4 regions of the [Pantoea] beijingensis genome follow, and region 1 is predicted to be linked to each of the others. Evidence: predicted binding sites of a transcription regulator. Region 1 holds the regulator's gene; each other region holds the start of a gene.
What was found. The regulator CRP, encoded in region 1, controls carbon source genes, mostly activating them, when cyclic AMP is high. The targets are predictions, from matches to a motif close to ATGTGANNNNNNTCACAT.
Positions count from the first base shown of each region.

Region 2: a site for CRP is predicted at 2,074-2,091, ahead of J1C60_RS10505 (PTS sugar transporter subunit IIB). Genes of this name have one in related genera too.
Region 3: a site for CRP is predicted at 4,478-4,495, ahead of cdd (cytidine deaminase). Genes of this name have one in related genera too.
Region 4: a site for CRP is predicted at 3,626-3,643, ahead of epd (erythrose-4-phosphate dehydrogenase). Genes of this name have one in related genera too.

Region 1 is NZ_CP071409.1:364,794-372,653, reverse strand. Features, by position in the region: gene J1C60_RS01585 (LysR family transcriptional regulator) at 1-380, shown strand, start outside; gene J1C60_RS01580 (creatininase family protein) at 352-1,155, opposite strand; gene J1C60_RS01575 (phosphoribulokinase) at 1,328-2,197, shown strand; gene J1C60_RS01570 (OsmC family protein) at 2,266-2,670, opposite strand; gene crp (cAMP-activated global transcriptional regulator CRP) at 3,069-3,701, shown strand; gene J1C60_RS01560 (YccS/YhfK family putative transporter) at 3,763-5,838, shown strand; gene argD (bifunctional acetylornithine/succinyldiaminopimelate transaminase) at 5,907-7,127, opposite strand; gene J1C60_RS01550 (aminodeoxychorismate synthase component II) at 7,413-7,860, opposite strand, start outside.
Region 2 is NZ_CP071409.1:2,326,498-2,334,357, forward strand. Features, by position in the region: gene J1C60_RS10490 (glycoside hydrolase family 1 protein) at 1-18, opposite strand, end outside; gene J1C60_RS10495 (PTS lactose/cellobiose transporter subunit IIA) at 34-357, opposite strand; gene J1C60_RS10500 (PTS sugar transporter subunit IIC) at 357-1,670, opposite strand; gene J1C60_RS10505 (PTS sugar transporter subunit IIB) at 1,673-1,990, opposite strand; gene J1C60_RS10510 (LacI family DNA-binding transcriptional regulator) at 2,325-3,341, shown strand; gene emtA (membrane-bound lytic murein transglycosylase EmtA) at 3,421-4,050, opposite strand; gene J1C60_RS10520 (ASCH domain-containing protein) at 4,309-4,728, shown strand; gene ldcA (muramoyltetrapeptide carboxypeptidase) at 4,734-5,651, shown strand; gene J1C60_RS10530 (YgdI/YgdR family lipoprotein) at 5,743-5,967, opposite strand; gene J1C60_RS10535 (hypothetical protein) at 6,245-6,424, opposite strand; gene J1C60_RS10540 (hypothetical protein) at 6,707-7,042, shown strand; gene J1C60_RS10545 (hypothetical protein) at 7,178-7,474, shown strand; gene ymcF (cold shock small protein YmcF) at 7,495-7,683, opposite strand; gene J1C60_RS10555 (YoaK family protein) at 7,761-7,860, opposite strand, start outside.
Region 3 is NZ_CP071409.1:1,447,381-1,455,240, reverse strand. Features, by position in the region: gene apbC (iron-sulfur cluster carrier protein ApbC) at 1-911, opposite strand, end outside; gene metG (methionine--tRNA ligase) at 1,186-3,213, shown strand; gene J1C60_RS06540 (CidA/LrgA family protein) at 3,347-3,739, shown strand; gene J1C60_RS06535 (CidB/LrgB family autolysis modulator) at 3,732-4,424, shown strand; gene cdd (cytidine deaminase) at 4,554-5,444, shown strand; gene J1C60_RS06525 (NAD-dependent malic enzyme) at 5,894-7,591, shown strand; gene sanA (outer membrane permeability protein SanA) at 7,727-7,860, shown strand, end outside.
Region 4 is NZ_CP071409.1:788,057-795,916, forward strand. Features, by position in the region: gene loiP (metalloprotease LoiP) at 1-329, opposite strand, end outside; gene tkt (transketolase) at 619-2,613, shown strand; gene J1C60_RS03610 (bactofilin family protein) at 2,696-3,421, opposite strand; gene epd (erythrose-4-phosphate dehydrogenase) at 3,833-4,852, shown strand; gene pgk (phosphoglycerate kinase) at 4,904-6,067, shown strand; gene fbaA (class II fructose-bisphosphate aldolase) at 6,190-7,269, shown strand; gene J1C60_RS03630 (LysR family transcriptional regulator) at 7,340-7,860, opposite strand, start outside.

The sequences.
Region 1 (7,860 bases):
GCCATATTCTGGCAGATAAAACCAGCCTGCGTCTCAGCGATTGTGTGCCACATTCATTGGTTATTGCCGATAAAAGTATGGTGATCCGCCCTTATCTTAACGATCTTTTCGCACGAGCCAAGGTGACCATGCAGCCGGTCATTGAAACCAACTCCATTGAAGTGATGCGCCAGGCCGCGATGGTCGATCAGGCGCTCACCTTTTTAACACCGTTCGATATTGAATTTGATTTACGCAGCGGCAGATTGATCTATATTCCGGTGCGTGAATTGTCGCAGCAGCCGCAAACACTGATGCTGATCGGTCACGATCGTGGCACCAGCGCAATTGGCAGCGTATTAGCAGAAACGATTAAAGGGATGATGGCGGAAATGGCGTAAAAGCCTGTACCTCCTGAACCAATTGAACTAACGCCTGGGCAGCACGTTCTGTTTCAATTTTTCCACGGGCTGCATCCGCTGAGGCCGCATTACCGGTCGTACCGGAAGGATGAAGATCCTCAGCCATCCAGCCAAAGCTTACGCCACCTTCGGGCGTTAGAATCCCACCTTTCTCCGCCGAAGCTACCGAGGCCGAAACGAAATTTTCCGCATACTGCATCTGTACCAGTTCAGGGTGCAAATGCAGCATCACGCTGGTTTCCGACTCTCCGCCATGGATACCATGCTGTAGCTCATCGGCACAATACAGATCGCTACTGTCAATGGTGCGAAACCAACTGGCGCCAACGGCGAACATCTCAAGCTCAACGCGCAGTTGGCGACAAACAATCTCCATCAGTTGCGGCTGGCCGCCGTGTGAATTCCAGAAAATAATTTTACGTGCGCCAGCGCGCCAGGCGCTTTTCGCAACCTCAAACCATACCTTTCCCAAGAGATCATAAGGCAACGTTAACGTTCCCGGATAACTGAGATGTTCATCAGATTTGCCGATTGGCAGCGCAGGCATCACCAGTACCGGTAAGTCCGCCGGCATCAGTTCAACCGCGCGCGCAATAATACCGGCATTAATCGCGGCATCTACGCGTACGGGCAGGTGTGGGCCGTGCTGTTCCACTGCGCCAATAGGTAATATCACCACCACCTTTTCCATTTCAAGTTCGCTAAACTCACGCGTCGAGAGATCCCACCACCAGCGGGATGAGGGCATATTCATTGGCAACCTCCTGCAATATTTATCTCAGTTTCGCCAATTTAACGCGCTGATGAAAGCAACAAAATTGCCGCACTGTGTTGCTTTTTTTGCATCAAAAAGCGACGGAGATGACTTTGCTGCGCTAAACGTGATAACAATGCACTTCGCCCGAATTTTCTCAGGGAGTTCTATTATGTCATCCAGACACCCGGTTATTGCGGTCACGGGTTCAAGCGGCGCAGGAACCACGACGACCAGCCTCGCCTTCCGCAAAATCTTCCAGCAGCTTAATTTGCATGCAGCCGAACTGGAAGGTGATAGCTTTCATCGCTATACCCGTCCGGAAATGGATCTGGCAATCCGTAAAGCTCGTGATTTAGGGCGCCATATTAGCTATTTCGGACCGGAAGCAAACGACTTCGGGCTACTGGAAGAAACCTTTAGCGAATATGGCCGCAGTGGTCGCGGTAACTCACGTAAATATTTGCACACGTACGATGAAGCCGTGCCGTGGAATCAAGTGCCTGGCACCTTTACGCCGTGGCAACCGCTACCGGAACCCACTGATGTGCTGTTCTATGAAGGGCTGCACGGTGGCGTGGTAACCCAGCAGCACAATGTGGCGGAGAAAGTCGATCTGCTGGTGGGCGTAGTGCCGATCGTTAACCTGGAATGGATCCAGAAACTGGTTCGCGACACCAGCGAGCGCGGTCATTCGCGTGAGGCAGTAATGGATTCTGTCGTACGATCCATGGAAGATTATATCAATTACATCACGCCGCAGTTTTCACGAACCCACATTAACTTCCAGCGCGTGCCGACCGTCGATACCTCAAATCCCTTCGCCGCACGAGATATTCCCTCGTTGGATGAAAGCTTTGTGGTGATCCATTTCCGTGGGCTGGAGGACATTGATTTCCCTTACCTGCTGGCGATGATCCAGGGATCGTTCATTTCCCATATTAATACTCTGGTGGTACCGGGAGGCAAGATGGGGCTGGCGATGGAATTGATCATGGGGCCGCTGGTTAAGCGTCTGATTGAAGGGAAAAAAATTGAGTAACTCGTCAAGCCAGCCAAGGCTGGCAGGAACACTGCAGTGGCGGATCGCAATCCGCCCTGCGGGCTATATTACAGTTCGATGACTTCATAGCTGTGCGTGATCTCTACACCTTTACCCAGCATCAGCGACACCGAGCAATATTTTTCTATCGACAGGTCGACCGCGCGTGCCACCGCTTTATCATTCAATCCGGCGCCACTAACGATAAAATGCACATTAATGTGGGTAAAAAGACGCGGTGCCTCTTCGCGCCGCTCGGACGTCAATTTCACTTCACAGTCAGCCACGTCGTGGCGCCCTTTTTGCAGGATGGAAACCACGTCAATTGCACTGCATCCCCCCGCGGCCATTAATACCATCTCCATCGGACTGGGCGCTTTATCACCGGAATTACCATCCATCAGCACCTGATGCCCGGATGCAGATTCACCTAAAAAAGTCAGCCCTTCTACCCACTTTACACGCGCCTGCATAACATTCATCTCCTGATTCGTCCGGTTGACTTCAGACTACGCTTTACAAGAAAAAACGGCAACGCTATGCAATTCACTTCATGCTGAAGCGAGACAACAGGAGACACTTAGCGAAAGCTGTGCTACAAACGAAGTTGTAATATTTTGCCAACTCATATATACCCTGAAGAGCACGGGTAGCAGGATGGTGGTAAGCGGGTATACCCACATGTAAGACAACGCAGCCAAAAACTTGCAGTCCGAAGTATGACGGGTAATCAGTCCGGCGAAAGTGGGACAACATAATGAGCAGATGCCCGGATAAAATTCCTGATAGGAAAACGCTTGAATATTTCAACGCCTGGCAGGGAATACCCTCCCTGTATTTAGGGCACGATTACAATAGAGGATAACAGCGAATGGTTCTCGGCAAACCGCAAACAGACCCGACTCTCGAATGGTTCCTGTCACATTGCCATATTCACAAGTATCCATCCAAAAGTACGCTGATTCACCAAGGTGAAAAGGCGGAAACGCTCTACTACATCGTGAAGGGCTCTGTAGCAGTGCTGATTAAGGATGAAGAAGGCAAAGAGATGATCCTCTCTTATCTCAACCAGGGCGATTTCATTGGCGAGCTTGGCCTCTTTGAAGAAGGCCAGGAACGTAGTGCTTGGGTTCGGGCCAAAACAGCCTGTGAAGTGGCTGAAATTTCTTACAAAAAATTCCGTCAGCTGATTCAGGTCAATCCTGATATTCTGATGCGTCTCTCTTCCCAAATGGCGCGTCGCCTGCAGGTCACCTCAGAAAAAGTAGGTAATTTAGCTTTCCTTGACGTGACGGGGCGTATTGCGCAAACGCTGCTCAATCTGGCTAAACAACCGGATGCCATGACGCATCCAGACGGTATGCAGATCAAAATCACCCGTCAGGAGATTGGTCAAATCGTCGGCTGCTCGCGTGAAACCGTCGGCCGTATCCTGAAAATGCTGGAAGATCAAAACCTGATTTCCGCACACGGCAAAACGATTGTTGTATACGGCACACGTTAATTCATCCCGACCCACGGCGTGATGTTGCTATCACGCCGTTTTTTTATATTGCGATAACCTGATGTGGCGGAGAATCATTTATCACCCTGAAATAAACTATGCGCTGCGCCAGACGCTAGTGCTGTGTTTACCGGTGGCCATTGGCTGGCTGCTTGGCGATCTCCAAAAAGGACTGCTCTTCTCGTTAGTCCCCGCCTGCTGCAATATTGCCGGGCTCGATACGCCACACAAACGCTTTTTTAAGCGGCTGATTATCGGCGGTGGCTTATTTGCTCTCAGTAGTTTTCTGATCCAGTGGATGACGCAACACCAGCTCCCTTTGCCTGCAATCCTGTTTGCTATGGCCATGCTGCTGGGTGTGACCGGAGAAATTAGCCCGTTACATGCACGGCTTCTCCCCGCGTCCTTGATTGCCGGAATTTTTACGCTCAGCCTTATTGGCCACATGGCGGTATGGGAGCCTCCCCTGCTCTATATACTCGGTACAATCTGGTATGGCGCATTTAACTGGTTCTGGTTTTGGCTGTGGAAAGAGCAACCAATGCGCGAAACGATCAGCCTGCTCTATCGTGAACTGGCCGACTACTGTGAAGCAAAATATAGCTTGCTAACACAGCTCACCGACCCTGAAAAAGCACTACCACCTCTGTTAGTACGACAGCAGAGAGCGGTGGACCTGATCACCATCTGCTATCAGCAGATGCATATGCTGGCGGCAAACCGCCACAGCAGTCATAAGCGACTGACGCGTGCATTTCAAGTGGCACTCGATCTGCAGGAGCATATTGCCGTCAGCCTGTCGCTACCGGATGAGGTGCAAAAACTGGTTGAACGCAGCCATGCTGAAGCGGTGATTCGCTGGAATGCACAGGCGATAGCGGCCCGGCTTCGTACGCTAGCCGATGATATTCTTTACCATCGGCTACCCGAGCGCTTTAGTATGGATAAGCAGCTGCAGGCACTGGAGAAAATCGCACGACAGAACAGTGAAAACCCAGTCGGCAATTTTTGTTATTACCACTTCAGTCGCATCGCGCGCGTGCTGCGCACCCAACGCCCGCTTTACCAACGTAATCTAATGGAAGATCGACAACGACGACTGCCGCTGATCCCGGCACTGAAAAGTTACCTTTCACTCAACTCATCCGCATTGCGAACGGCGACACGTTTCGCCGTCATGCTGGTGATTGGCAGTACGCTGGCGCTATTTTTCAATATTCCTAAGCCTTACTGGATTCTGATGACAATTATGTTCGTCAGTCAGAACGGCTATAGCGCCACCCGCGTACGCATTCAGCACCGTGCTCTGGGTACGCTAGTCGGATTAATTATCGCTGCGGCAACGCTGCGCTTGCAGGTTGCAGATAGTTGGGTACTGCTCGCGATGCTGACAATCACACTGGTAAGTTATTTGTTTATCCGCAAGTTTTATGGCTGGGCAACGATTGGTTTTACCGTCACCGCCGTCTATTCACTGCAATTGCTAACGCTGAATGGCGCGCAGTTTTTACTACCGCGGTTGATGGATACCATCATGGGATGTCTGATTGCTTTCGGCGGCATGATCTGGCTCTGGCCGCAATGGCAAAGCGGCCTGCTGCGACAAAACGCCCACGATGCACTGGAAGCTGACCAGGACGCATTAAGAATGTTGCTGGGAAACGAGCAGGACAGCGTGAAACTGGCCTACCAGCGCGTCCGCGTCAACCAGGCGCATAACGCGTTGTATAACTCATTAAATCAGGCGATGCAGGAACCAGCCTTTAATGCTCAGTATCTGTCTGATATGAAGCTCTGGGTGACGCATAGCCAATTTATCGTCGAGCATATTAATGCGATGACGATCCTGGCTCGTGAACATACTATGCTTACGCCATCACTAGCCGAGCGCTATTTGCAATCCTGCGAGGTCGCGCTGCAGCGATGCCAGCAGCGACTGGAATATGACGGTCCGGGGTCAGATACTAATATCCTCGAAGCGCAAAATAATCTGCATACCGGTCCAATAACCATTATGGAACGGCATGTTTCGCGGATTCTGGGTCATCTGAGCGTAATGCATACTATCTCATCACTGGCATGGAGCCAGCGCCCACGTCACGGAAAGTGGCTGGTTGGGAAGCTGAGGAAATCATAGCAAACGGACAGAGAGTAACTGCCCGTTGAGGTTGGCCTGCGTATCGGCATTCCAGGCAACACCGCTTGCTATTCGGCCAGTACGCTCTCCAGGGCTCGAGCAAAACGCGCCATTCCTTCGACAATATCCGTGGGTTCAATGATCAACGACGGCGCGAAGCGGATAACGTCAGTACCGGCATTTAACACCATTACGCCCTGCTCCGCGGCAGCGTTCAATACATCACGCGCTTTACCCGCATATTGTGGCTTCAGCACAGCGCCAAGCAGCAACCCTTTTCCGCGGATCTCGCTGAAGACATCGAGTTTGCTGTCGATCGCCTGCAACGCATCAACAAATTGCTGACGACGGACTTCAACACCCTTTAGCACTTCGTCGCTATTAATAATATCCAGCGCCGTCTCCGCTATCGCACAGGCCAGCGGATTTCCACCATAAGTCGTTCCATGAACACCCGGTGCCATCACGGATGCGATATCCTGCGTGGTTAGCATCGCGCTCACCGGAAAGCCACCACCTAATGCTTTTGCCGTAGTAAGAATATCGGGCTTTACACCATAATCTTCATAAGCAAACAGCTTGCCGCACCGCCCCATTCCACTCTGGACTTCATCGAACACCAGCAGCGCATTGTGCTCATCACATAATGCCCGAAGTCCCTGAATAAATTCCTGCGATGCGGGCATAACCCCGCCTTCACCCTGGATCGGTTCAACCACGATAGCGCAGGTATGATCGTCAATAACTGCTTTAACCGCAGCCAAATCGTTGTAGGGAACATGCACAATATCCGCGGGCTTAGGACCAAAACCGTCAGAATATTTCGGCTGCCCGCCAACCGTTACGGTAAATAAAGTACGGCCATGAAACGCATTATGAAACGCGATAATTTTACTTTTGTAAGGGCTATGGCGCGTTGAAGCATAGTAACGCGCCAGCTTAAATGCCGCTTCGTTAGCTTCCGCACCAGAATTAGCGAAAAAAACGCGATCGGCAAAAGTGGCAGCGATCAATTTGCTGGCCAGCCGCAACGCTGGTTCATTGGTAAAAACATTACTGGTGTGCCACAGAGTTTCACCCTGCGCTTTCAGCGTCTCCACCAGTGCCGGGTGGCAGTGCCCCAGCGCGGTGACGGCAATACCGCCGGAAAAATCGATATATTCTTTACCCTGCTGGTCCCACACCCGGCTGCCTTTACCTTTGACTGGTACAAACTGTGCGGGTGCATAAACAGGCAAAATAACCTGTTCAAAGGTTTCCCGCGTTACCGCCATTTTTTCCGCTGCCATTGACTACCTCTCATGATGTCACGTTATATGCTCGTCATACTTCAAGTTGCCTGTGCATTGAATTTCATAGCGAATATCGACCGCTTCTCTGAGGCGTGTATTCAGGAGGGTGTCTTGCTGTCTGCGTTCTGCAACTCGAAGTTATCACAGTATCAATATATGCAATTATAATCAAAAAATACGCATAAAAAATCACTAAAAGAGAAATGAGAGCAGCACGTTATCCGCCGCCTATAACATCAGGCAGATCGATATATTAATCAGTGTCGGTAGTTCGGAGGCGATTTACAGCGTAAGAAAATTGGCCAGCAACTGGTGCCCTTGCTCGCTCAAAATACTTTCAGGATGGAATTGAACCCCCTGTAACGCCAGATGCTTATGGCGAAACCCCATGATTTCATCCGGTTCTCCCTCACGCAAGCTCCAGGCGGTGACTTCAAAATCGCGAGGTAGACTTTCTCTTTCAACAATCAATGAATGGTAGCGTGTCACCGTCAATGGATGTGACAATCCGGCAAATACGCCGCTATCATTGTGCTCGATCACTGACGTTTTCCCATGCATAACCTGGCGCGCACGTACCACCCGCGCGCCGAACGTCTGTGCAATCGCCTGATGCCCAAGGCAAACGCCCAAAATCGGTAACTTACCGGCAAATTTGGCAATAGCAGCCATAGAAACACCCGATTTATCAGGTGTACAGGGACCAGGGGAGATAACTAAGTGAGCAGGG
Region 2 (7,860 bases), 2.0 Mb from region 1:
TAATGTCTGATGCTTCATCCTCTCCTCCTGGAATTAATGCTGTTTTAACGCGGCTATTTCCCGGTGTAACACAATAATCTCTTCAGCAAGTTCGCGGCATAGCATGGCGTTCATCAGATGATCCTGCGCGTGCACCAGAATTAAATTCATCGGGATCTTCCCGCAGCCCTCATCGGCGCCAATTAGCGTGGTCTGGATGTGGTGTGCCTGCTTTGCGGCGGCGCTTGCGGAGACAAGCATCGCATCAGCCGTGTGCCAATCGTAGGTACGGGCAGCACGCAGCGCTTCCATCGCGCAAGAACGAGCCTCACCGGCATGGATAATCAGCTCCATTACCGTTGTTTCATCAAGTTCCATTATTGACTCTCCGCGGGTTGCAGTTCGCTTTCACCCTTTTCCTGTTGCAGTAGCTGACGCTCATACATTTTGAAGAACGGGTAATAAATGAGTGTTGAAACGCTTATCAGCACCATCACCAGAATAATGGCGCGCACATCCCAGCCGGTTGACCATGCCGCCCCGATTGGTCCAGGGGTCGTCCAGGGCGCAAGCGCCACAACATGGTTGACCAGGTTGGTGCGTGTCGCGATAAACGCAATAATCGCATTGACCAAAGGCGCTGAGATAAAGGGAATGAAAAGTAGCGGATTCATCACTACCGGCGAACCAAAGATAATCGGCTCATTAATATTGAAAATACCTGGCACCAGTCCCAGCTTGCCAATAGAGCGCAGATGCGCCGAGCGGCTACGCAGGTAGAGGAACACCAGTCCCATTGTGGAACCAGACCCGCCAACCACAATAAAGAACTGCCAGAACGGCTCGATAAATACTTGAGTTACAGGCTCGCCCGCGTTCAATGCCTGCTGGTTAATTCCAAGGTTCGTCAGCCAGAAAGCCTGCAAAATTCCACCTACGATCACCGCACCATGTATCCCGGCAAACCACAGCAGGTGACATAACAACACGGCGATCAGGATCGCGGGAAGCGAATCAGACGCGGAGATAATTGGGCCAAAGAGCCCCATAATGGCCTGGGGCAGCAGCATTTCGAACTGATATTGAATATAGAGACTGAGTGGGAACAGCGTCAGGAAGATTGCCAGGATAGGGATCAGCAGGTCAAAAGACTGGCGAATTTTCGGTGGAACCTGCTCTGGTAGCTTAAAACCAATATTATGTTTTTGCAGGAAATGCATGACTTCTGTGGAATAGAGCGCCACCAGCATGGCGGTAAATATTCCCTCACCGCCGAGAGAACCCACCGGTAAAGCACCGTTACTCTGCGGTGCGGCCACCAGCAGAAACGCCATCAGCGATAAACACGCAGCCATAAACCCATTCATTTTATAGCTTTGTGCCAAATTGTACGCAATGGCGCTGGCGATATATACCGCCATAATCCCCATAGTCATGTTATAGGGCATCATAATTTGTTCGGAATGGCGTTCAATCACGCCCAGCCACCACTGTGCGAACGCCCAACTGCTGCTGGCGCTAAAGGGGGGGTGTGCAAATAGCAGCATAAACGATCCGACGATCAAAAACGGCATTGAGGATATGAATCCATCTTTGATCGCCACTACATGACGTTGACTGGATAGCTTACCTGCAATCGGGCTAATGCGATTTTCAATTATTCCAAATAATGATTCACTGAATGCGCCCATAGTTAACCCTCGCCCGACGCAATCATCGCCAGTGCATCGTTGAGAATTTTCTCGCCATTCATCATGCCATAATCCATTGGATTAATAACGGCAATGGGCTTTCCTGATTCATCAGCAATTTTTTTAAAATCCGCGAGTTTATATTTGATTTGCGGCCCAAGCAGACAGCAATCAAATTGCTCAATTTCACTGCTAAACTCATCAAAACTAATGGCTTTTATCTCTACTTCCAGCGCTTTTTCTTTTGCTGCTTTTTCCATTCTCTGTACCACCATACTGGTAGACATCCCAGCAGCACAACACAGTAAAATTTTATTCATCACTGTTTCCTCGCCTGTTGTTTAAATAGATTTAGGCAAAGCAATGAAAGATCTGCAACCGGTTTCATATTGCTTTTTATCTTTTGTGATTCGGATCGCAAATTCGGTAACAAAATGTAAAACAAAACAAAAAAGCACCTTATAAAAAAAGGCAATATAATTAATCAGTAAGTATCAGCATATTTCAAATAACAGAGATGCGTAATGAATAAAATACTTAGCCTTTAATATCCCCAGATACTATTTTATATCCATAACGATAATATCCTGCGGGCTATTAAAAAATCAGGATTACGGTAAAATATTTTCATGAATATATACTCAGGAAGTTAGTATGATCACCATGCTGGACGTCGCCAAAAAAGCGGGCGTATCAAAAGCAACGGTTTCGAGAGTGTTAGCAGGCAATAGTTACGTCAGTAAGACCACTCGCGATCGGGTATTTAAGGCAATTAACGAGACCGGCTACCGCCCAAATCTTCTGGCACGCAACCTGGCAACCCAAAAATCCCAAAGTATTGGTTTAGTGGTCACCAATACCCTTTACCATGGGCCCTACTTTAGCGAGCTCCTTTTCCAAACCGCCACGATGACGGAAAAGTATGGCCGACAGCTGATTCTGGCCGATGGCAAACAAAATGCACAGGATGAACGCCAAGCTATTGAGTTTTTGCTCGATTTACGCTGCGATGCCATCATTATTTATCCCCGCTTTCTGACCATCGATGAGCTTGATGAAATCATTGGTCTTCATGACCGTCCGATCATGGTGGTTAACCGCAAACTAAAACGTCATCAGCAAAATTGCGTTTATGCTGAACACCAACGTTATAGCTGCTCGGCCATCAGTTACCTGATTGCACAGGGGCACAGAGAGATCGCGTTTATTACAGGCTCCGCCGGTTCACCCACCAGTGACAGTCGGCTGGCGGGCTATAAGCAGGCGCTACAGCTAAATAATATTCCTTTCCAGAAGGAACGCGTGATTGAAGGGGCCTGGACACCGGAAAGCGGCCATGCTGCCGGTCAGCAATTGTTGCAACGTAATATCACCTTTAGTGCCGTTGTCGCCAGTAATGATGATATGGCAATCGGTGCTGCCAATGCGTTTACCCATGCGGGCATTAAAGTACCACAGGAGATCTCACTGCTGAGCTTTGATGATATTCCCATGGCGTCATTCTTTACACCGGCGCTAACCACCGTGCATGTCCCGGTTGCAGAGATGATTAAAAATACCCTGGAACGGCTGGTAAATATGCTGGATGGTGACACAGTCAGCCCGCTAACCATATTCGCCGGAGATTTGATCGTGCGGGATTCAGTGGCTCCCGGCCCCTGGTCCAGCTGAAACGATCGCTAAAAACGAAGTTTTGGTGTTGGCACAAGCAGAAACGCTGCCCCCCGCTGGGCGGGGGCGGTCGTGGAGACTAAATCGCGCGGTAGGCGGTTGTCACTTTCCATAAATAACGTGGTGCCTGAGCGGCCGGATGTTTACGCTGTACATGCTGATAAAACTCCTGCGGCGACATGTCATTGATCATCGCAATAGCCCGGTCCCGATTAGGTGAAAAAGTGCGTAGCAAGGCACCCGCACCGTTCGCATAAGAGACAATGGTCGCGTAGCGCAGCGTTTCAGGGTCATTAATACCCGCCAGTTGACGCGACTGCAATATGCTCAGGTAGGCAGTGCCAATATCGATATTTTTCGCCGGATCGCGTAGCTCTGAACCGCTTGGCTGGCCGTGACGGCCCTGAGCACGATAGACTTCGCGCCCCGCCGTTGAGGCTTTAATCTGCATCAAACCAACGGCATTCGAACGGCTGATCACCGTTGGGTTACCACCAGATTCTACGCTAATAATCGCATTAATCAGGCGTTCATCTACGCCGTAGTGACTGGCCGCATTTTCCGTTAGCATTGACCAGGCCTGCGACACTTTTTCCGGCGGGGCTTGCGTTAAAGGCGTTTGCCTTTCGGTTGTTATACGTTGCTGTGGCGTTTCGCTGGCGCATCCCGCCAGTAAAAGGGCACATAAAATCAGCGATCGTGTTTTCACGCTATTCTCTTCCTCGGAGCCACATGTCCACGTTCAATCATACTGACTGAAATTAGCTTAAAAATTGCCTTTTATCTGAATTACTGGATGAGTTGCCCCTATTTCGCCTTATCAGCAACCTGCTTCTCGCGTTTCTGAAGCTGGTCGGCTGGCGCAGGTTTCAAATCTGTCGGGCACTTTAATGCATCGGCGCGTCAGTCGTGACTTAACGCCCATTTTTCGTCATCATCAGCATCATTGGACAGTAAGGATACAAAAATGATTCAAAGTATGCTGATGAAAAAGTATGCACAGATCCCGAAATTGACCTTTGGTGACTCACCAGAACAGGTCAACACCTTATCTATGCTGGTGCTGGCCGGGATTAAAACAGCGAGCTGCTGCGCGTGGCAGCAGTGCGTTGAGCAAAATAATTTTCCACAAATAGGTGCATTGAGCCTGGTAACCGACAGTCGCGGACGTCCGTGCTGTGTCGTGCAAACGCTTAGGTTAGAGTGGGTCACTTTTGATTGCGTGACGCAGGAAATGGCATTTGCAGAAGGCGAAGGCGATCGCTCACTGGCAAGCTGGCGAGACGAACATGAGCGTTTTTTTACCGCCGCCGGTTTCTTTTCTCACACGATGCCCCTTATATTTGAGCACTTCAGCGTTATTGACCGCCTGGAAGGAGTTAACTAAACACTATGGCTGCCACATCGTACAGCATTCATCTCATCGCACCTTCCGGCTTTTGCCATAATCGCGTCGCCGCCGAACTTGGCGTTGCACGTCTGCAGGCAGCAGGGCACGCAGTCGAGAATCAGCAGGTTATACCGCGTCGCTTTCAACGTTTTGCAGGCACGGATGAACAACGTCTCAGCGATATTAATTCTCTGTCTACGCTTGATAAACTTCCGGATGTGGTGCTTGCCGTGCGCGGTGGGTATGGCCTGACGCGCCTGTTGGATCGCATCGATTATGCTTCCCTACGGCAGCTCTGCGGGAAGCCAGTTGCGCTGTGCGGCCATAGTGATTTTACCGCGTTACAGCTGGCGCTTCTCGCAAACAGTCAGATCATTAGCTTTAGTGGACCGATGTTAAGCGGTAACTTTGGCGCAGAAATCCTCTCTGATTTTACCGTTGAACATTTCTGGCGCGCACTCACCTCACCGACCTTTGCCCTTGAGTGGCAAACGGATTCACCGGATTGCCACGTTGACGGTACCGTCTGGGGTGGAAATTTGGCCATGATCGCATCACTCATTGGAACGCCTTATTTACCCGAAATAGCCGACGGAATTTTAGTGATTGAGGATGTTAACGAACATCCATTTCGCATTGAACGCATGCTATTGCAGTTGCATCAAAGCGGCATTCTCGCAAGGCAGCGAGCTATCGTTGCCGGCAACTTTACCGGCTCAAGGATTACTGGCTATGACAACGGTTTTGATTTTGCCAGCGTATGGCAAATGCTGCGAAATTTGACCGGGTTGCCCGTCATAACGGGCCTGGCCTTTGGCCATGACAGCGATACCGTTACACTGCCGCTTGGCGCCAGGGGACAATTGCACGTCATTAATGGCCGCAGTTCATTACGATTATCCGGCCATCCCACAATTTAATTGAATCACCTGACTGGCATCACCACCTTCTCGCCAGCGCATCAGCAAAAAGCCGGCATTAGCCGGCTTTTTACCGAATGAATCGGTGAACTTAATTCCCGACCTGTGACATATCTTTAATGTCAGATTGGTTTATCTGCTGCTCTTTGCCCGAAGCATCCGTGTAAGTGATCATACCGGTATCTTTGTCCACCTGCGGTTTGCCTTCCACTACGATGGTGCGTCCATCATTCGTGTGCATTACATGGTCGTTAGCACAGCCCGCCAGTAACAAGCCGATAGCAATGGTTGATGCAGCCAATATTGTCTTTTTCATGTGCGACTCCATATTTTCAGGTCCGTGATAAGGTTTAGCACAAGGTTAATGACTAACCGTCCGATTTTTTAGGGATTAGTGCGTATCGTTAACCTTTACAGATTTCTCTGAAGCGAAAAAAAAGCGGAATTGCAGCAGAGATACGCTCTCAGTCAGCTCTGACACTGATTCAGTATAGGGGTCACCAACAACAGAGGGGTACACTTAGTGCAGTAATGCTAAAGAATAAGGCCCGGAAAGGGCCAAATAATGAAAATAAGGTCGCGTTGCGAAAATATTATTGCGCTGCGACTTCAGCAGCTACCAGCATCAACGCAAGCCCTGCATCCTCAGCCTCATACTGGGCCATGACCTGCCTGATAGAAGCGATACAGGCGCTAACGCGCTGCTTTTGTGCCTCCGGCAATGAGGCTATGGCATTTTGTATGATCATCAGGCTCGCGTCTTCTTCTTTCATCCGGGAATGTCCTCGTAAATTTTCAATGATTTTAACGACAAGCATACCGTCAACCTCAGGTTGTCGTCATGCTTTATACCCTAAATAGTTAGGGTGACAACAACTCAGTAGCTGGTGGGCGGATGCGCATTGATGATCCGAAGGCGCGCACGCAAAGCTTCAGGCATCACAAGCACTCCCGATTATCCTTATTGCCATAGAAATCATCGCGTGATCGCCATCCATTTATCCGCTACGCTTACATGTGGTTCAAACGCTGGCAGGTTAAGGGAGAGTAACATCATGCGAAGATTGCGGGCCATCATTCTGGCTGGTTCACTGGCGTTAGTAGCCTGCTCATCTGATTATCGCGGCAAGGAATGCACAGGAAAAATAGAAAACCTGCAGGGGCAGCCTCTTGGTGAAACGCGGGCAAAAATCATCGACCGCTTTACCTCCTTTACCATCACCAGTGACGGGGGCAACGTTGACAGTGGCCCATTGCACAGCAAAGACAGAAGACTGTATTTCCCCTCCGCCGTGACACAAGAAGGTTTTTATGCACAGCGACTGTCAGACCAGCAATTTGGTCTGATTAACGCGCCGAAGAATCAGGTCATTATTTATACATGTCACTGATATCTCTACGCCATAACAACTCTGGACTTCAGCAAGCGAGGAAAGGTAATAAGTTACGTAGGTGAGGATTTAAACCACACGCAATTTGTAGCAGTGCCTATACTCAAAGTAATTTCCATAGTGACACGGTGATTTATGTTATGGCTTGAGCAAGGACTTTATTTAAAAGTGAACCAGCTTGAAAATGGACCGCGCCCTCTCCCGCTACAAAGTGGTTTTAATGGCGAGACTGCTTACCGGGTTTTAGGCTGTTTTAACCCGTCAGAAACTTCGGACGCGTATTACATTCTGTCTAACGATCGTGATGAAATTTGGTTTATTTGCAACCGTCATTTGCGCACCGTTGCCCTGACACAACATACGTGCGAATTCAGAATACCGCTCACCTCTACGCTTCCTTCAAGCGGGGATACCGGTGTGCGGTTCATGTAACGCAATGGATAATACCCTGCTCACAGGTGTCTGACGCGTTCCGGTGCCGGTTGGTGATGAACGATCATGCCAGATTTGCAAAAGATGCATACTGCACCATGAGGATTTTTAGCGGAAGAATCAAATCGGGAGAGGCGGTATTGGTTGCCGTGACAGCACGGACACTTGAATTTTAACGTTAAGATAAAGAACCTTCTTTTTTTGTCTATAGTGCAACCACACTACCATGCTTGCAGCCCTGCGTCTGTTTTATTTCGTTTAACATGATGCGCCGGGGCGAGGTCACTCATACCAATTTGACCTGTTTGAACGTGCTTAATACGGCATAAAGCGCCATGCATAGTAGCCCTCCGCCAATTAATATCAGGAAAAAGAAACCAATTAAA
Region 3 (7,860 bases), 1.1 Mb from region 1:
TCCACCAGCGTTTGCGCGCCACCGGTTCCAAAAATGGCCTCGTGATGTCCGCACTGGCTGCAAATGTGCATACTCATATTTTCGACGACGCCAAGCACCGGTACGCTCACCTTATCAAACATCACAATACCCTTGCGCGCATCGATCAGGGCGATATCCTGCGGGGTCGTCACCACAATCGCGCCGGTGGCCGGCACGTTTTGCGCCAACGTTAACTGAATATCACCGGTTCCCGGCGGCATATCCAGCACCAGATAATCCAGCTCCGGCCACAGGGTTTCATTCAGCATCTGCATCAGCGCCTTACTCGCCATCGGGCCGCGCCATACCATGGCGTTGTCATCCGTCACCAGATACCCAATCGAGTTAGTTGACAGACCATGTGCCACGATAGGTGCCATATGGGTGCCGTCCGGCGATGTCGGACGCTGACCTTCGGTACCCAACATATTGGGCACCGAAGGGCCATAAATATCCGCATCAAGAATGCCGACTTTCGCCCCTTCAGCCATTAGTGCAAGCGCAAGATTCACCGCGGTGGTGGATTTACCCACGCCGCCTTTACCGGAACTCACCGCAATAATATTTTTAACGCCGTTAACGCCTGGTTGATTTTTCACCCGTTTCAGCGTGGCAATATCGTGACTCAGACGCCAGTCAATCGCCTGTGCGCCAGTGATACGCAGTAAGTCAGCGCTGGCGGTTGCTTTTAAATCCTCAAAAGCGCTGTTCCAGGCAAAGGGCATCACCAATTCGATATGCAGCTTATTGTCCATCAGCGCAACATGGTGCAACGCTTTAAGCGTAGTCAGGTTATGCTTCAGCGTCGGATGTTCAAATGTGGTCAACACTCCCATCACCATTGCGCGCAATGTTTCCGGTGAGTAATGACCATGGGATTGTGAATTCATCCCGGCTCCTTGGTATTTTCATTGTAAATGACAGGTAAAATCGTGCGAAATTGCCCTCTCGCTTAAGCATACCAGAAGTGTTGGTACTGGCGTGTTAGCCGGCAGAAATTTCGCACCTGCGGGTAATAACGCGACACAGATTTTGTACTAAGGCTCACCGACCACCCCGGTGGCATAAGATTTGTCCGCCGCTGGAATAAGCCTTGTTTACGCCGGGCCAGCCTTTCGGTTAACATCTAAACCCCTTTTTAAATCAGGTATAGCAAGTTCTACTATGACTCAAGTCGCGAAAAAGATTTTGGTAACGTGCGCACTGCCGTACGCCAACGGTTCTATCCATCTCGGCCACATGCTCGAGCATATCCAGGCAGATATATGGGTCCGTTACCAGCGAATGCGCGGCAATCAGGTTTACTTCATCTGTGCTGACGATGCGCACGGCACGCCGATCATGCTGAAGGCTCAGCAGTTGGGGATCGCCCCCGAACAGATGATTGCCGAAATGAGTCAGGAACATCAGACTGATTTTGCAGGCTTTAATATTAGCTATGACAACTATCATTCCACGCATAGCGACGAGAACCGTGAGCTGTCATCACTTATTTATGGTCGCCTGAAAGAGAACGGGTTTATTAAAAATCGGACCATTTCTCAGCTGTACGATCCTGAGAAAGGAATGTTTCTGCCCGATCGCTTTGTGAAAGGCACCTGCCCGAAATGTAAGTCTCCCGATCAATATGGCGATAACTGCGAAGTCTGTAGCGCAACCTACAGCCCGACCGAGCTGATTGATCCTAAATCTGTCGTCTCGGGTGCGACACCGGTGATGCGTGACTCTGAGCACTTCTTCTTTGATTTGCCAGAATTCAGCGCCATGTTGCAGGCGTGGACGCGTTCAGGCGCGTTACAGGAGCAGGTCGCGAACAAGATGCAAGAGTGGTTCGAGTCCGGACTTCAGCAGTGGGATATTTCCCGCGATGCGCCCTACTTTGGCTTTGAGATCCCGGATGCGCCAGGCAAATATTTCTATGTCTGGCTGGATGCGCCTATCGGCTATATGGGCTCATTCAAAAACCTGTGCGACAAGCGTGGCGACATCGACTTTGACGCCTTCTGGAAGAAGGATTCGGAGGCTGAGCTTTATCATTTCATCGGTAAAGATATTGTCTATTTCCACAGCCTGTTCTGGCCAGCTATGCTGGAAGGCAGCAACTTCCGCAAACCGACTAATCTGTTCGTTCACGGGTATGTCACGGTTAACGGTGCCAAAATGTCAAAATCCCGTGGCACCTTTATTAAGGCCAGTACCTGGCTTGAGCATCTGGATGCAGACAGCCTGCGCTATTACTATGCCGCAAAACTCTCTTCACGCATTGATGATATCGACCTGAATCTGGAAGACTTCGTCCAGCGAGTTAACGCCGATATCGTGAATAAAGTGGTGAACCTGGCCTCCCGCAATGCGGGCTTCATCAACAAACGTTTCGACGGAAAACTGGCTGATACACTGGCCGATCCGGCGCTTTACCAAACCTTTACCGATGCCTCAGCCAGCATTGGCGAAGCCTGGGCTAACCGTGAATTCAGCCGCGCAATTCGCGAAATCATGGCATTGGCCGACGTTGCCAACCGCTATGTTGATGAGCAGGCGCCGTGGGTTGTGGCCAAACAGGAAGGACGCGATGCCGATCTGCAAGCGATATGCTCCATGGGCATCAACCTGTTCCGCGTACTGATGACATGGCTGAAACCGGTTCTGCCTTCGCTTAGCGAACGCACCGAGGCTTTTCTTCAACATCAACTGTGCTGGGATGGCATCAACCAGCCGCTGTTGGGCCATAATATCGCCCCCTTCAAAGCGCTTTATGGCCGTATTGAAATGAGCAAAGTGGATGGCCTTATTGCGGCCTCGAAAGAAGACGCAGCCGCCGCATCCGTCGTTTCTGGCCCTCTGGCCGACGCGCCGATCGCCGATACCATTCAGTTTGATGATTTTGCCAAAGTCGATATGCGAGTCGCGCTAATCCAAAAAGCAGAACGGGTAGAAGGCTCCGATAAACTGCTGCGTCTGGTGCTGGATATGGGCGGCGAAACGCGCCAAATTTTCTCCGGAATTCGCGCCGCTTACCCCGATCCGGCCGTACTCGAAGGGCGCCTGACCATCGTGGTGGCTAACCTTGCGCCGCGTAAGATGCGTTTTGGTCTTTCAGAAGGTATGGTGCTTTCGGCGGGCCCTGGGGGTAAAGACTTGTTCCTGCTGTCAGCGGATAGCGGCGCACAACCCGGGATGCCGGTCAAGTAATGTTAACAGGGGCAGAGTCCTGCCCCTTCTTCTCGCTTATGCCTCGCGTTATTGCTGTGCTGCCTCTGCGGCAAGCGCTGGCACGCTTCGTTTTTTCATCGTACGATGATCGCGTTAAAAACAGGAGTTTTTCATGCGCAACGTGCTCGCCATCACCTGGTGCTATATCCGTGCCTTTGCCATCATCTATCTCTGTCTGTATGCCGGTGAGGCGCTGTCCGCCCTGCTTCCGATTACCATTCCGGGTAGTATCCTCGGTATGCTGGTTCTTTTCTTTTTGCTGGCATCACAAATTCTCCCCGTGCGCTGGGTGAAACCCGGTTGTCATCTACTCATCCGGTATATGGCGCTGCTCTTCGTACCCATTAGCGTAGGGGTGATGGGCTATACCGATGTTCTTAGCGCTCAATTCGGACCGATTGTCGTTTCCTGCATTGTCAGTACCCTGATAGTGTTGGTTATTGTGGGAGTGAGCTCTCAACGCCTGCAGGATCGCGCTTCCGACAGGAAAACGAATAATGAATGATTTCTGGTGGTCGCTGCCGCTCACACTGCTGGTCTTTTTCGCTGCGCAAAAACTTGCTGCGAAGGTGAAGATCTCCCTGTTTAACCCGCTGCTGATCTCTATGGCTGCGATTATTCCTCTGCTACTGATGATCAATATGCCTTATGCACGCTATTTCGCCGGGAGCTCGCTGCTGAATCATTTACTGCAACCAGCCGTGGTTGCTTTAGCATTACCGCTGTATGAACAAATCCACCAGATTCGTACACGCTGGAAATCACTACTCAGCGTTTGTTTTATCGGCAGTCTGGCTGCGATGATATCCGGTACCGCCATTGCTCTTTGGCTGGGGGCTACGCCCGAGATTGCCGCCACTATATTACCAAAATCAGTGACAACCCCCATCGCGATGGCGGTATCATCCTCGCTTGGCGGTATTCCGGCGATCAGCGCAATTTGCGTGTTAGTTGCGGGCGTATTAGGTGCAGTATTCGGCCATATGCTGCTGAATTTGCTGGGCGTGCACAGTAAGGCCTCGCGAGGGCTGGCAATTGGCAGCGCCTCCCATGCGCTGGGCACCGCGCGCTGTGCTGAGGTCGACTTGCAGGAAGCCGCATACAGCTCACTGGCACTGGTGATCTGCGGCATTATCACTTCGCTGTTGGCCCCCTTCCTCCTTCCGTTATTACTGCTGATTTTTGGGTAGAAGTTGCGAGAGATCTCGCAAATTGTAATTAACTTTCATTTATTGCATTGATAGAGCGATACAGATCACATATAACCAGCTGATTGCACCGTAGAATCGGTCGCCCAACTGGCCAATGAGAGGCATTTAATGCATTTACGTTTTCACCGCGCTTTTGCCACGCTGTCTTCAGAGCTGCAAACAGCGTTGGCGCCCATTATGGACGCCGATGACTTCTCTGCCTCATTAAGCGCAGCGCACATTGAAAGGCTCAAGCAGCAGACACAGCTGGATGCTGATGCTTTAGCATTTGCATTACTGCCACTGGCAGCGGCTTGTGCGATCACGCCGCTTTCTCACTTCGATGTTGGCGCGGTTGCGCGTGGTAAAAGTGGCCGCTGGTATTTTGGCGCTAATATGGAATTTACAGGCGCTACCATGCAGCAAACCGTTCACGCCGAACAAAGCGCGATTACCCATGCCTGGTTATGCGGTGAAACAGCGCTGGAAGCCATCACCGTTAATTACTCGCCTTGCGGACACTGCCGCCAGTTTATGAACGAGCTTAACAGTGGCACAGATTTGCAAATTTTCTTACCCGGACGCGATCCCGCAACACTGAAAGATTATCTTCCTTATGCTTTTGGTCCCCGAGATCTTGATATCAAGACGCTGCTGCTTGATCCAATCGATCACGGTTATCACATGCAGGGCGATCGGCTCGAACAGGCCGCCATTGCCGCAGCTAATCACAGTCATGCCCCTTATAGCCAGGCACATAGTGGCGTGGCACTGGAAACCGAGAGCGGTGCCATCTATGCCGGACGTTATGCAGAGAATGCGGCATTTAACCCTAGCCTGCCTCCGCTGCAGGCTGCACTGATTTTAATGAATATGCACAGCGAAGACATTATGCAGATCAAACGCGCGGTGCTGGCAGAACATCCGCGTGCCACGCTGGAACAGCATCAGGCAACGCAGGCGACGCTGAATGCGCTTGGTTGTCAAAATCTGCGCGTTGTGGCATTAGGCGATCGCTAAGCGCTCTATCTCGAACGGAGGGCGTAACGTCAACGGCATTCCATTCATCCTTCGGATGACCAGTCAGGACCGGTTAGCGCCGGCCCTTTGTCGTTCGCCTGTGCGACAGCAGAAGATATTTGCCAGTCCCGCCGGCGAGGGAGACACTCACGACACCGGCTGAGGACAGAAAAATAATTAACCTTTAGAAGCCAGAAAAATGAGCTCAACGACACCCATCCCCCTCTAAATAACGGGTATTATGAATTCTCGTTAACTAAAGCTGTACTTCTGCGCGTTTTTTCTTAGGATCGGTGGCACACAATTCATTCGCAATATTCAGGTGTTAGCGTCGCAGTCATATCACATGTGGCCAGCGCACAGAAATGACGCGTGTTTGATGCGTGTAAAAAAAAACGAGCACTGTCCAAATTTAATATGAACTCTGTAAGCCCGCAGGAGCATACCGCATGGAATTTGAACACGAGAGTAAAAGGCCGCTTTATATCCCCTATGCCGGACCGATACTGCTGGAGTTTCCGCTGCTGAACAAAGGAAGCGCTTTCTCCATCGAAGAACGCAATGATTTCAATCTAAATGGTCTGCTACCCGAGACCGTTGAAAGCATCGAAGAGCAGGCTGAACGCGCCTGGCGTCAATTTCAGGACTTTAAAAACGATAACGATAAGCACGTCTACCTTCGCAATATCCAGGACACTAACGAAACGCTTTTTTACCGCCTGTTGGACAACCATCTTGAAGAGATGATGCCGATCATCTATACCCCAACGGTTGGTGCAGCCTGTGAGCACTTCTCAGAAATCTATCGTCGTGCCCGCGGCTTGTTTATCTCCTATCCGAACCGTGCCAGCATTGAAGACATGCTGCAAAACGCCACTAAGCAAAATGTAAAAGTTATCGTGGTGACGGATGGAGAGCGTATCCTCGGCTTGGGCGATCAGGGCATTGGCGGTATGGGGATCCCGATTGGTAAACTGTCACTTTATACCTCATGTGGCGGCATCAGCCCGGCCTATACGCTGCCGGTGGTTCTGGATGTCGGCACCAATAACCAGCAGTTACTGAATGACCCGCTATATATGGGCTGGCGTCATCCACGTATTACCGGCGAAGAGTACGATAAATTCGTGAATGAATTTATCCAGGCGGTAAAAAGCCGCTGGCCAAATGTTCTGCTGCAATTTGAAGATTTCGCACAAAAGAACGCCATGCCGCTGCTGGAGCGTTATCGCGACGAAGTTTGCTGCTTTAATGACGATATTCAGGGAACTGCCGCCGTAACACTCGGCACCTTGATTGCCGCCAGCCGTGCGGCAGGCAGCAATCTGAGCGATCAAAAAGTCGTCTTCCTCGGTGCGGGTTCCGCAGGTTGCGGTATCGCTGAGCAGATCATTGCCCAGATGAAATCTGAAGGCCTGAGCGATGACGAAGCGCGAGCTCGCGTCTTTATGGTCGATCGTTTTGGGCTATTGACCGATAAACTGCCAAACCTGTTGAATTTCCAGAGCAAGCTGGTACAGAAGAACGAAAACCTGGCGAGCTGGGATACTCAGGATGACTCGCTGTCGCTACTGGATGTGGTACGCAATGCGCAGCCTGATATTCTGATCGGCGTATCTGGTCAGCCGGGTTTGTTCAGCGAAGAGATCATCCGCGAAATGCATAAGCACTGCCCACGTCCTATCGTGATGCCGCTTTCCAACCCGACGTCTCGTGTCGAAGCCACACCGGCAGATATTATGGCATGGACCGACGGTGCTGCACTGGTGGCGACAGGTAGCCCATTCGCGCCGGTAACCTGGAAAGAGAAAACCTTCCCTATCGCGCAGTGCAACAACTCCTATATCTTTCCGGGAATTGGACTCGGCGTTATCGCATCAGGCGCCGTTCGCGTAACCGATAGTATGCTGATGGCTGCAAGCCGGGCACTGGCCGATTGCTCACCGTTGGCAAATGATGGCATCGGTGCCGTTCTGCCGGAAATTAAAGATATCCAGGGCGTATCAAAGCTGATCGCAATGGCTGTGGGTAAAGCCGCACAGTTAGCGGGCGTTGCCGTCGTCACTTCTGAAGATGTGCTATCGAAGTCGATCGCGGCCAACTTCTGGTTACCGCAGTATCGTAACTATCGTCGTACATCCATCTAACCGTCCATAACGGGCGCACGCAGCGCCCGTTATTATTAATAATGCGTCGGCAATGATCCATGTCACTTGCTTCATCGCATCGGCTCAAGTAGCCTTGAACCATTCGATTTTTTGCTACCCTGAGCGCCTTAAAGCATGCTAAAACGCTTGATTTATAGTCTGATTATCATCATATCGTTGATGGTACTGACTGCGCTCGGCCTCGATCGCTGGATTAGCTGGAAAACAGCCCCCTACGTTTACGACGATTTAACTTCGTTACCGCATCG
Region 4 (7,860 bases), 420 kb from region 1:
CGAATACAGCCGTTGGCCATTGCCCAGGCATTCACATCTTTCGTCAGATATACCTTGTAATTAGCCGGAGTGCCGTTGATGTTGTCGCCAAGCGCGGCGGCGATTTTTGTCAACCTTTTGGCGTATTCACTGTTAGCGGGTGCAATTTGCGCCTCGCTGTCCATTTGCTGGCAGGATTTATTGCTCAGCTCTTTTACCTGTTCGTCATTTAACGTTACCGCCTGAAAAGCCTGCGCGCCCGACTGCATTAACGAGTTCGCATCAAAGTTTTGGCAGCCAGAGAGTAAAGAGGTCAGCGTAAGCGCTAAAAAAGAGGTACGTATTTTCATTCTATTTTATCCCACCATGGTAACAAGGCCATAAAAACCAACCTTTAGCAAAGCCCGTTCGCTAAAGGTTTGCAGAGAACCTGGATTTTATAGCGGTTTAAATGTGCGATGCATAGCGGCCATGGTCTTAAAGCACTAAATGCGCGTGAATTTAGCACCTCGCGCCATGTACATTTCACCTGTTTTTCATGTACATTGATGGTCGACTTTACTTTGACTTTGCCTGATAACTAATTAATTTCAATAGGTTAAATAGGGTAAAGCGCATAAATCCTATCTGGAGTGAATCATGTCTTCTCGTAAAGAGCTTGCCAACGCCATTCGCGCATTAAGTATGGATGCCGTACAAAAAGCGAAATCCGGTCATCCGGGTGCACCAATGGGCATGGCGGATATCGCTGAAGTGCTGTGGCGTGACTACCTAAACCATAACCCAACTAACCCTCTGTGGGCTGACCGCGACCGTTTTGTTCTTTCCAACGGCCATGGTTCGATGCTGATCTACAGCTTGTTGCACCTCACGGGTTATGATCTGCCGATTACAGAGCTGGAAAATTTCCGTCAGTTGCATTCTAAAACGCCGGGTCATCCGGAATATGGTTATACCGCGGGTGTTGAAACCACTACCGGGCCATTGGGTCAGGGTATTGCGAATGCGGTCGGTTTTGCTATCGCGGAGCGCACGTTGGCGGCGCAGTTCAACCGCCCGGGCCATGATATCGTTGACCATAATACCTACGTATTCATGGGCGATGGCTGCATGATGGAAGGTATTTCTCATGAAGTGTGCTCGCTGGCCGGTACCCTGAAGCTGGGCAAACTGGTTGCGTTCTACGACGATAATGGCATCTCTATTGATGGTGAAATTGAAGGGTGGTTCACCGACGACACCGCGAAGCGTTTTGAATCCTACGGCTGGCATGTTGTTCGTGGTATTGATGGACACGACGCGGATGCGATTAAAAAAGCAATTGAAGAAGCGAAAAGCGTTAGCGACAAGCCTTCTCTGCTGATGTGTAAAACTATTATCGGCTTTGGCTCGCCAAATAAAGCGGGCTCGCATGATGCGCACGGCGCCCCTCTTGGCGACGACGAGATCGCGCTGACGCGTAAGCAACTGGGCTGGAACTACCCGCCGTTCGTGATCCCGAAAGAAATCTATGCAGAATGGGATGCGAAAGCACAGGGCCAGGCGAAAGAGTCAGCCTGGGACGAGAAGTTTGCTGCCTATGCCAAAGCACACCCTGAACTGGCTGCCGAGTTTAAACGCCGTAGCGTGAATGCGCTGCCGGAAAACTGGCAGGCGGAGTCGCAGAAGTTTATTGAGCATCTGCAGGCAAACCCAGCGAAAATCGCTAGCCGTAAAGCTTCGCAAAATACGATTGAAGCTTTCGGTAAACTGTTGCCAGAATATTTGGGGGGCTCAGCTGACCTGGCTCCAAGTAACCTGACGATGTGGTCTGGCTCTAAACCAATCAATGAAGACAGTGCCGGTAACTATATCCACTATGGCGTGCGTGAGTTTGGTATGACCGCTATTGCTAACGGTCTTGCTCTGCACGGTGGTTTCCTGCCTTACACCGCCACGTTCCTGATGTTTGTAGAATACGCACGTAACGCTGTGCGTATGGCTGCGCTGATGAAAATTCGTCAGGTGATGGTATACACCCATGACTCTATTGGGCTGGGTGAAGATGGTCCAACCCATCAGCCGGTTGAACAGCTTGCCAGCCTGCGCGTTACGCCAAATATGAGTACCTGGCGTCCGTGTGATCAGGTCGAATCTGCCGTGGCGTGGAAATATGCCATTGAACGCCAGGATGGCCCAACGGCGTTAATCTTCTCCCGTCAGAATCTGGCTCAGCAGGATCGTACCGCTGAGCAGTTAGCAAACGTGGCGCGTGGCGCATACGTGCTGAAAGATTGTGAAGGTGGTAAGCCTGAGCTGATCCTGATTGCGACCGGTTCAGAGGTTGAACTGGCTGTTGGTGCGTACGATAAACTGACTGCTGAAGGGCGTAATGTTCGGGTGGTGTCGATGCCGTCTACGGATGCGTTTGACAAACAGGACGCGGCTTATCGTGAATCCGTGCTACCAAAAGCGGTTAGTGCTCGTGTGGCCATCGAAGCCGGTATTGCTGATTACTGGTTTAAGTACACCGGCCTGAATGGTGCGATCGTCGGTATGACCAGCTTTGGTGAATCGGCACCAGCAGAACTGCTGTTTAAAGAGTTTGGCTTCACGGTGGAAAACGTGGTAGCAAAAGCGAAAGAGCTGCTGTAATTCCCGGGAGTTCGCCTGCATGCAGGCGAACTCCGTTATATCTCTGTATGAATAACCGGGCTAAGTGCCGGAGAGATCGCCGCTAAGACGGTTTGATCTGTTCTTCAATTCTGGAGAGCGTCTCCACGATATAGGGTTCGGCAGGGCGCTTTGTGCCGGAAGCCTTATCCGTTACCGTCTGGGTGCTAAAGGGTTTAGACACACCATAAAAGCGGCCTTTTTTATTGATCGACAACGCTTCGCACTCAATTGTCCCGTCGACAAATCCATTTACGTTTATCGCGACTTCGCGACTGCGGCACAGACCGGTCAGTGAACCCGTCACTTCAATTTTATCGGCAGTGATTTCACCATCGACTTTTCCTTCAGACAGGACATAAACTGTTTTTTCAGAACGAATAATTCCTTTAATTGAACCGCTTATGTGAACATCTCCCGTTGCATTAATTTCGCCCGTTAAATGGCAACTTTCCGGGATTGTTGTTGCATCCATAGGGCTCGCCGCCTGTATTGCTGCCTCTGCGTTATCGGTGAGGTGATTGGGATCGCTGCTGCGATTATCATCGGACGGTGGGGAGGTAAAAAAGTCATTTTCAATGGACTTTATCGTATTTTCTTTACGTTTAAACATCTTCATTCCCTTGTTAAAAACAACTATTCCGAGTGTGGTAATAACGACAGTCATGGCAGAAAAAGAGGGTGCGCTCAGGCCACGCCACAATGGCAACGCATGGTTTCCTTTCAGACAGTAAGCAACCAGGCCCGCAGCCCAAATTAGCCAGACAAACCAAAGAAGGTTGTAATTCATATCCCTGTTCTGTTAACAACGCAGAGTGCGCAGTTCCGCTATCCGTTCGGCAGAAACAATCTCCAGCTGACGTGATCTATTTCCTTAATTTACCCCTCATACTTCAGAATTGCTGATGACCTCTGACCGTATGAATCGGGGCGAGTATAGCCTACTATGAACGATTATCTTATTGAGCGTTTTTTGTTCGTTCTTGTGCATTTATTGTGATCTTCGTCAGAACTTTATCGTGCTATTGATCTGTCTCATTCCAATTATTCCTGATTACTATTATTCTGGCTGAACCGTTTCAGTTGTTGTTTGCGCGGCAGCTGTGACGAATGTTGTTGCGAGAGAATTCCCTGTACAAATAGAAACGCGTGGCCCAGGCTATTGCCTCGTTTATTTCATGGATTCTGATGCAGGAGTGATATGACCGTTCGTATTGCTATTAACGGCTTTGGTCGCATCGGGCGTAATGTGCTACGTGCACTGTACGAAACCGGGCGCCGGGCAGAAATAACAGTGGTTGCCATCAATGAGTTAGCGGAAGCCTCAGGCATGGCACATCTGCTGAAATATGATACCAGCCATGGCCGTTTTGCATGGGATGTCCGGCAAGAGCGTGATTTATTGTGGATAGGGGAAGATACCCTGCGTATCCTGCACCATGCCGAAATCGCCGATTTGCCCTGGCGCGAATTGAACGTGGATGTGGTGCTGGATTGCACCGGTGTCTATGGCAGCCGGGAAGATGGCGAAGCGCATCTCCAGGCGGGTGCGAAGAAGGTGCTGTTTTCTCATCCCGGAGGCAATGACCTTGATGCAACGGTGGTTTTTGGCGTCAATGAAGCTACCCTCAAACGCAATGATCGCATCGTATCCAATGCCTCTTGCACCACCAACTGCATTATTCCGATCATCAAGTTGCTGGATGATGCTTTCAGCATTGAATCGGGCACGGTCACCACGATTCACTCCGCCATGCACGATCAGCAAGTGATCGATGCTTATCATTCGGATTTACGTCGTACGCGCGCGGCCAGCCAGTCTATTATTCCCGTTGATACGCGGCTTGCTGCCGGCATTACCCGGTTTTTTCCGAAATTTAACGATCGGTTTGAAGCCATTGCCGTGCGAGTGCCAACGATCAACGTGACGGCGATTGACCTGAGCGTTAGCGTACGTGAATCGGTGAGCGCAAATGACGTTAACGGCTTACTGCAAAACGCGGCAGAAGGGGCATTTAGTGGTATAGTTGACTATACGGAATTGCCGTTAGTCTCAATTGATTTTAACCATGATCCGCACAGTGCCATAGTGGATGGTACGCAAACGCGGGTCAGCGGTCAGCACCTGATTAAAACCTTAGTCTGGTGCGATAACGAATGGGGCTTTGCTAACAGAATGCTCGACACCACGTTAGCAATGGCCGCAAGCGGTTTCAGGTAAGGCGCGGTTTGCGCCTGGCAAAACTTAAGAGAATCAACGAGAGGGTTCACCATGTCTGTAATTAAGATGACCGATCTGGATCTTGCTGGTAAACGTGTTCTGATCCGTGCGGATTTAAACGTGCCAGTCAAAGAAGGGAAAGTGACGTCGGATGCACGTATCCGTGCTTCTTTGCCCACAATCGAAAAGGCTTTGCAGCAGGGCGCTAAAGTGATGGTGACATCTCACCTGGGACGCCCAGTTGAAGGTGAATATAGCGAAGAGTTTTCTCTGTTGCCTGTGGTTAATTACCTGAAAGATAAATTAGGTGCAGATAACGTTTCTTTGGCGAAAGATTACCTGGACGGTGTTGAACTGACCGCTGGTAAGCTGGTTGTGCTGGAAAACGTGCGTTTTAACAAGGGTGAGAAAAAAGACGACGAAGCCCTCTCCAGGAAATACGCTGCGCTGTGCGATGTATTCGTGATGGATGCCTTTGGTACCGCGCACCGCGCACAGGCTTCAACTCACGGTGTTGGCAAGTTTGCTCCGGTTGCCTGTGCTGGCCCGCTGCTGTCAGCAGAGCTGGAAGCCCTGGGTAAAGCATTGAAAACCCCTGCACGTCCAATGGTTGCCGTGGTGGGGGGCTCTAAAGTGTCCACTAAATTTGATGTGTTGCAATCGCTGGTCAATATCGCTGATACCGTTATCGTTGGCGGCGGCATTGCGAATACATTTGTTGCTATCGACAACAACGTCGGTAAATCTCTGTATGAACCGGATTTTGTGGCGGCGGCGAAAAAGCTGCGTGATGAGCATGGTATTCCCGTACCAACTGATTCTCGCGTAGGTACGGAATTCTCTGAAACAGCCCCGGCAACGGTGAAAAAGGTTTCTGAAGTTGCAGACGATGAAGAGATCATGGACTTCGGTGACGACACCGCGCTGGCTATGGCGAAATTGCTGAAAGAAGCAAAAACCATTCTATGGAATGGCCCGGTTGGCGTATTTGAGTTCCCTAATTTCCGTAAAGGTACTGAAATCATTGCCAATGCTATCGCCGACAGCGAAGCATTTTCCATTGCCGGTGGCGGTGATACGCTGGCGGCGATCGATCTGTTTGGTATCGAAGATAAAATCTCCTACATCTCAACCGGCGGCGGTGCCTTCCTTGAGTTTGTAGAAGGTAAAGTCTTACCAGCGGTTGCCATGCTGGAAGAGCGTGCAAAGCAGTAAGTCACTTTTGAGGCGGGGCAGTTTTCCCGCTATCACGCTTGTCCTCGCCTGTCGAGGTAAGCTGAACCGACTTCTTTTTCCCGTTGCCGAAAGGTGAGGGCCAATGAAACAGGACAAAAAGCATGTCTAAAATTTTTGATTTCGTAAAACCTGGCGTTGTCACCGGTGATGATGTTCAGAAAATTTTTAAAATCGCGAAAGAAAACAAATTCGCTCTGCCAGCGGTAAACTGCGTGGGTACCGATTCCATTAACGCAGTGTTGGAAACGGCTGCGAAAGTGAAAGCGCCGGTTATTATTCAGTTCTCTAACGGCGGTGCCGCATTTATCGCTGGTAAAGGCCTGAAATCTGATAAGCCGCAGGCAGCGGCTATCCTGGGAGCTATCTCAGGTGCGCATCACGTACATCAGATGGCTGAACACTATGGCGTTCCCGTCATTCTGCACACTGACCACTGCGCGAAAAAATTGCTGCCGTGGATCGACGGTCTGCTGGATGCCGGTGAAGCGCATTTTGCCAAAACCGGTAAGCCGCTGTTCTCTTCTCATATGATCGACCTGTCAGAAGAGTCACTGGAAGAAAATATCGAAATCTGTAGTAACTATCTGGCACGCATGGCGAAAATCAACATGACGCTGGAAATCGAACTGGGTTGCACCGGTGGTGAAGAAGATGGCGTAGATAACAGCCATATGGACAGCTCTGCGTTGTACACCCAACCGGAAGACGTTGACTATGCGTATGAAAAACTGAACGCTATTAGTCCACGTTTCACCATTGCCGCATCATTCGGCAACGTACACGGTGTTTACAAGCCTGGTAACGTGCAACTGACGCCAAAAATTCTGCATAACTCCCAGGAATTTGTCAGCAAGAAGCATGGCTTGCCGCATAACTCGCTGGATTTCGTTTTCCACGGTGGTTCCGGTTCTTCTGCTGCTGAGATTGAAGAATCTATCAGCTACGGTGTGATCAAAATGAATATCGATACCGATACTCAATGGGCAACCTGGGACGGTATCCTGCAGTATTACAAAAAGAACGAAGGTTATCTGCAAGCACAACTGGGCAACCCGGAAGGCGAAGATAAACCGAATAAGAAATACTACGATCCACGCGTTTGGTTGCGTTCAGCTCAGGCTTCAATGATTGTGCGCCTGGAGCAAGCATTCAAAGAATTGAATGCGGTAGACGTGCTTTAATCTCGTGATGTGCAAAAAAGGCCCTTCGGGGCCTTTTTTTATCAAGTAGTGTCGCTGGCACGAGCTTTTATCACTTCAGATTACGATTACGAATCATCTCTGTGAGTTGCTTAAGCCCGGGATGAACCTGCCTGCGACTGGGGTAATACATCACAATGGGTTCACCCAGCGTTGCCCATTCAGGCATTACGACCTCCAGTTCCCCGCGTGCGATAAACGGTTGTGCGTATAGCTCTAAACAATACGCAAGGCCGACTCCCCCCAGCGCAGCATCAATCACCATATCAGTTTCATTAACCGTCAGTGAACCAGGAACGTCTAACTGGCACGCATTACTGCCATTGCCTAACTCCCACTTATAAATAACCTCATCGCCTATGCGCATGCGAACACAGTCATGGTTAAGCAGGTCGGCTGGCGTATTCGGCCGGCCGCGTCGGCGTAAATAGTCCGGGGAGGCGACGATGACCCACTTAAGTTTCTTTGTCAGCGGCATCGCGATCATATCGCGCGGTACGCTTTCACCGTAACGGACGCCAGCGTCATACCCGCTACTGACGATGTCGACCAACTTATCTTCGACGGTGATTT